Regions from separate parts of the Solibacillus sp. genome, predicted to be linked through region 1. Evidence: a T-box and tRNA genes for the amino acid it is inferred to sense, from the RefSeq annotation. Region 1 holds a T-box; the other holds one or more tRNA genes.
What was found. A T-box is a leader RNA that pairs with one kind of tRNA and senses whether it is charged. The one in region 1 lies ahead of ABS917_RS02610 (valine--tRNA ligase), so its partner is inferred to be a tRNA-Val.
Positions count from the first base shown of each region.

Region 2: it encodes a tRNA-Val, which carries the amino acid that the T-box ahead of ABS917_RS02610 (valine--tRNA ligase) is inferred to sense. The anticodon was not compared.

Region 1 is NZ_JBELZM010000002.1:100,485-103,697, forward strand. Features, by position in the region: gene ABS917_RS02600 (alanine racemase) at 1-572, shown strand, start outside; gene ABS917_RS02605 (hypothetical protein) at 624-815, opposite strand; T-box leader at 933-1,238, shown strand; gene ABS917_RS02610 (valine--tRNA ligase) at 1,296-3,213, shown strand, end outside.
Region 2 is NZ_JBELZM010000011.1:31,800-35,012, forward strand. Features, by position in the region: gene ABS917_RS11790 (ASCH domain-containing protein) at 641-1,072, opposite strand; tRNA gene ABS917_RS11795 (tRNA-Val) at 1,790-1,862, opposite strand; gene ABS917_RS11800 (hypothetical protein) at 1,984-2,205, opposite strand; gene ABS917_RS11805 (M48 family metallopeptidase) at 2,365-3,213, shown strand, end outside.

The DNA.
Region 1 (3,213 bases):
TGAAAGAGACATTTACATTTCCGAAGCAATTAGGAAATGTTCAAGAGAATTCTAAAATAGTAGTAGAACCGAAATGGCATGAAGAGATTAGCGAAGATTCCGTCGTAGTAAGAGGAATTTATGTAGTAAAAGGGAATATTCAATTTGATCATGTAGCACGCGAGGATGAAATTGAGGAAGGTATCTATATCGAGCATATGGATATTGAAAAAGATCATGGTTATTTCGAATACGCCCTGCCTTTTTCAGTAGATTTTCCGAACGATGACATTGAAGCTGTTTCACTTCGCATAAATGATATTAAAGTGGAGCCGAATAATGGCTATTGCTCGTGTAGCTGGGCAGTCCATTGCGATGTGGAAAAGAAAGTACAAGCAATTGCTGAAGTAGAGGAGCCGGCACCAGTTGAAGAAATCGTTTATGAACAGCCTGCAGAAGAAGTACAACCCCGACTTCAAGCGGAAAAAGAAGTAGAATCAACGCAGATGGCCCAGACCGTTCCCCATGAGCTTGATTTTCTGGAACAGTTGGCCGATGCATATAGTCGCGTGCAAATACAATTGAAAAAATAAATAAATGTTCCGTAAGAATCGAAGCTTACGGAACATTTTTTGTTGTGAATTTTAAATGAAATCTGTGAGCAGTAAGTAGGTAAATAAAATTAGAATAGCCAGCAATAATATATCACCCGTTGTCGGAAGTAAGACCGTACGGATCGCCTGAAAAATCGTAATCGGCAAAATACAATGGCGCATAAAGAAACGGAATTTTCGCAGCCATGGAGGCAATAAATAAGGGTTGTAGTTTTTTCGCAATGTCCAGACTCCTTTTGCATAGTATATGTGAAGAGCACAGATAACGTGTTAAAGTATATTCCCCATTCGTGCTTGATATTTCATTAAAAACAGCTTAAAATAAAGTGCAACTATATAATTGAAGCAAAGATTAGGAAGAGTACGTATGTGATCGATGGCAAGAGAGGAAACGGTAGCTGAAAAGTTTCTCCATCAACCATGCAGAAGGTAGCCTAGGAGCTGACTTAGTGAACTAATAGTAGCTAGGATCCGGTTAAACACCGTTATCGAATGAAGTGCCGATTGGGCATTCCAAGGCTGCATATTGACTGCTTGCGCTTTTTTAAATTTAAAGAAAGCGTTTGTGGGTAAGGAATGCGAACGCTTGACTAAACCCGATCGGAAATAAAGGTGGTACCGCGAATTAACTCCCTCGTCCTTTTTTTAGACGAAGGGAGTTTTTTTATGTCCAATAATAAGGTGACAAAGGAGAGATTCATCATGACGGAAATTACAATGCCAACAAAATACGATCCGCAGCAAACTGAAGCCGGCCGCTATGAATGGTGGTTAAAAGGCAAATTTTTCGAAGCAGATCCAACAAGCGATAAGGAACCATACTCTATCGTTATCCCACCGCCAAACGTAACAGGTAAGCTGCACCTTGGCCACGCTTGGGATACAACATTGCAAGATATTTTAATTCGTATGAAACGCATGCAAGGATATGACGCACTATGGTTGCCGGGTATGGACCACGCGGGTATTGCGACACAGGCGAAAGTAGAAGAAAAATTACGTGGTGAAGGTATTACCCGCTATGATCTTGGCCGTGAAAAGTTCCTGGAAAAAACATGGGAATGGAAAGAGGAATACGCTTCTCACATCCGTGCACAATGGTCGAAATTAGGTTTAGGCTTAGACTATTCAAAAGAGCGTTTCACACTTGACGAAGGTTTATCGGATGCTGTAAAAGAAGTGTTCGTTAAATTATACGAAAAAGGCTACATTTACCGTGGTGAACGTATTATTAACTGGGATCCAGCTGCCAAAACAGCCCTTTCAGACATCGAAGTAATTCACAAAGAAGTAGAAGGCGCATTCTATCATATGGAATATCCGCTTGCTGATGGTTCAGGTAAATTACGCGTTGCAACAACTCGTCCGGAAACAATGCTGGGTGACTCTGGTGTAGCTGTACACCCGGAAGATGAGCGCTATGCACACTTAGTAGGGAAAACAGTTATTTTACCTATCGTAGGTCGTGAAATTCCAATCGTTGCAGATGACTATGTAGATATGGAATTCGGTACAGGTGTTGTAAAAATGACACCAGCACATGACCCGAACGACTTTGAAGTTGGGAACCGTCATAACTTAGAACGTATTTTAGTTATGAATGAAGATGGTACAATGAATGACTTAGCGGGTAAATATGCTGGTATGGATCGTTTTGAATGCCGTAAGCAAATTGTTGCGGATTTACAAGAGGCAGGCGTATTAATCGAAATCGAGCCACATGTACACCAAGTAGGTCACTCAGAGCGTACGAATGCTGTTGTAGAGCCATATCTTTCTAAGCAGTGGTTCGTAAAAATGGCTCCGCTTGCTGAAGAAGCATTAAAAATGCAGGCTGATGAAAACGAAAAAGTAAACTTCGTACCAAATCGTTTTGAAAACACATATAACCGCTGGATGGAAAATATTCATGACTGGTGTATTTCTCGTCAATTATGGTGGGGTCATCAAATTCCAGCTTGGTACAACAAAGAAACAGGCGAGCTTTATGTAGGAAAAGAAGCACCTGAAGATGCAGAGAATTGGACACAGGACGAAGATGTTCTTGATACATGGTTCTCATCTGCTTTATGGCCGTTTTCTACAATGGATTGGCCGAATGAAGAATCTGAAATGTTCAAGCGCTATTACCCAACAAATACGTTAGTAACGGGCTATGACATCATCTTCTTCTGGGTAAGCCGTATGATTTTCCAAGGGAAAGAATTTACAGGCGAGCGTCCATTTAAAGACGTTTTAATTCATGGTTTAGTTCGTGATGCTGAAGGACGCAAAATGTCTAAATCTCTTGGTAACGGGGTTGACCCGATGGATGTAATCGACCAATACGGTGCGGATTCATTGCGTTATTTCCTTGCAACAGGTTCATCTCCAGGGCAAGATCTACGTTACTCTACAGAAAAAGTAGAATCTACATGGAACTTTGTAAATAAAATCTGGAATGCTTCTCGTTTTGCATTGATGAACATGGAAGGCCTGACATATGAGCAAATTGATTTAACAGGTAACTTATCAACAGCGGATAAATGGATTCTTTCACGCTTGAATGAAACGATTGACCGTGTTACAACATTATCTGATAAATATGAGTTCGGTGAAGTAGGCCGTGAACTTTATAACT
Region 2 (3,213 bases), on a different contig from region 1:
CGGGATGTTGGAGTCAGAACGAGTTAAATGAACTGGCAAGACCATTTAGAACATTTAAAGAATTCTAACGACTGGCCACAATGCTATCAGAGAAAGGATTGAAGTGGTTCTGGTCCCAGCATGGCATATACGTCCATTTTCTTTAATCGTTCAGTTTAGTAAAAAAGTGTTCATTACCTACCCATGAAGCTCATCTCAAGAAAATGAAACATTACTTATTACAAAAGCCCTTTCTAAACAAAAGCGTCTAGAAAGGTCTAGGTTGATGAAAGAAGAGGGAAAATAGTCAATTGGTATACCTACATCATAATGCCCCTAAAATAACGTTTTTATTTCGCGAATACGAAATTTAGGTATAAGTTTGTAAAAATAAAGAGACCAAAAAAATGAGCTCTTGTTGGACTTATCCTCTTAACAAAACTGTCAGCATTCCGTGAATTGTGTTAAGGTTTGTACATTTTTCAACAGACTAAGTTCAATTTCGTCTGATTAGGTAAACTAGTCTATTTAGAGTTGGGTTTTATGTGAAAAGAAGTGGTAGGATGCCTGGGGAAATAAGGAAGAAAATAGAAGATTTTGCGCGTGAAAAGTGGGTTCCTGAAGGAGCTGATTCAGCGCAGCGTGTGTAATGTATCAGCTCCTATAAAATTAAAACATGCTCCCATAAACCTAGCCTTCCCTTTGCTGGAATAAATTCATCCAGCATCTGCATATCCTCAACTACCCAAGCATAACCTCCCACTTTAAAGTTACCCATAAAATAGTCATTTCCTGATACGATTCGACCATCCTCCAGAATGGCCCATGTTTCATTGTTTTCAGTTACTTTCAAACAATCTACAAGTTTGCATACAGCAATGATTTGGCCAGTTGGAAGATTCTCTGGTGTGTATCCGTGTTTACCAAGCAACGATTTTATGGCTATATGGTTAGAGACGTCTTTATCTATTTTTTTACTTGTGTGAATGGCAAGTGGCCCCCGATAATTCGTTCTCCATGACCTAGTTTCATATGTTGCCTCTTTAAGGACAAAAAGGATTGCCCACGGCTGGATCATTGATAAAACCTTCATTCTGACAGCCTCCAACCTTTAGAAGTTTATGTTGATTATAGAGTGTCCCTTTAAAGGAATATTATGAGCAAAAGGCAGAATTATCAGTTCACGGAGATTCAATTTATGAGGCATGAGTCATGATCAGTGATCATTAATATCATATATTAATAAGCGAACTATTTTTGGTGAATTTTATAATTTTATCCAGAATCCATACAACAGGATAAAGGACTTTTTTTCCGAATATTGGTGGGACTATCCTTTATCGCAAGGAGAAGCTAAACGTAAAGCATAAAAATGTAAAAAAGGATTTAGCTTACTCTTTGGCAGTAATTTTATATGACAATGTAGAGCTTCCTGTTCCCATCCCTATAAATAGCAATAACTTTTCCGAAAAGAGATGGAATTAGTCAATATAGAGACATGACTTTCATGTGCTAAGTGAAGTCGTTTTTCAGTGAATCTAGTGTTTTGAAATGAGACCAAACTTAGACCAAGTTTTGTTCATATGCTTCTATATATTAGGATAAAAAAGCGAAAAATTATAATTTCATGCAGATAAGGACATTGCAGACATTTTTCACAATGCTATCCAAAGTAACGCTAAATAATTGGAAAAAATCCTGCGGACAAATTGCGGACAAATCCAAAAAATCAGGCGTAAAGTAGAAAGTCTCTCAAAAAGGAAAAGCCCGTAAACGTTGATATAACAACGTTTACGGGCACTCAAAATGATGGTCTCGACAAGTCTCGAACTTGCGACCCCCACCTTGTCGAGGTGGTGCTCTCCCAACTGAGCTACAAGACCGCGATAAGAAACAGATTAACAATGTTCTTACCTATTATTATAGCATTTTCAAAGGGAGAGGTATATAGTAAAATGTTATATTTTTACTTTTATTTTCAGTGCATACTACATTTTCCTTCGATCAACGTCTTTTCTTCTTATCGTTTATTAATAAAGTTTGTTTTTTATTTATTTTTTCTAGCACGACATGGACGTGGTATTTATTCTCTTCAATTTGAACGACATTTATAACCTTTCCTTTACGGCCTTTTATTTTTAAATCCTCATCTATTTTAGGAATACGTTCTAAACACTGACTTAGGACAGGAGTATTATTTTCCAAATAATGAACAGCAAACAACATGATTAAGCGCTCCTTATAAATTTAATTTAATGTAGAGGCAATTTGTGAAATTTCCAAGATGCATAGAACCTTGAAAAATGTGATTACCCAACTTGGTAGAAATGATTTCCTCATTTCAATAATAGGATATGGTAACGAATGAATTGAGGTGTAGATGGAATGACAAAAAAATGGGGTTTAATGGCTGTTTTTGCATTTGGACTTTATGTGGTCGCAATGTATTTGTATTTTTTCCATGGACAAAATAGTGGAATTCCAGCAGCTCTTCAAGGAACGGCTGCAGATCCAAGCACTTTTCTTACAACACAGGAGTTGTTATTAAGTGAAGAGTTATCGAAAGTGAGAAATTTCCTGTTTTTTATCACAACGCCATTGGAATGGCTGCTTTACTTCGTTATTTTAGTTACGGGAATTTCACGTTTGTTTGAGAAGTGGAGTTCTGAACAATTTAAATGGTCCATTTTTAAAACAGCAATGTATCTGTTCTTTCTGTCCTTGCTATTGTTCATCATCCAGTTCCCACTGGAATATTACCGCTATACGCTTAGTAAAAGTTATGGAATCAGTACGCAAATTTTTTCTTCATGGATGCGTGAAAATATAATTGATTTTTGGCTGGAGTTTGGGATGTCGGTAATCATGGTTGCTGTTCTCTATTGGCTTATCAGAAAAAGTCCGAAAAAATGGTGGCTCTATGCATGGGCTTTAACTGTACCGTTTTCAATCTTCCTAATGTTTATTCAACCAGTCGTCATCGATCCGATCTACAATGATTTTACTCCGTTGACAGATAAGGAGTTGGAGACGAAAATTCTATCTCTCGCTGAACAGGCGGATATCCCATCTGACCATGTATTTGAAGTGAATATGTCGGAGAAAACGAATGCTTTAAATGCGTATGTGACAGGAATCGGTGATAATTCCCGGATAGTGCTGTGGGATACGACATTAAACCGTTTAACACATGATGAAATCCTCTTTATCATGGCACATGAGATGGGCCACTAT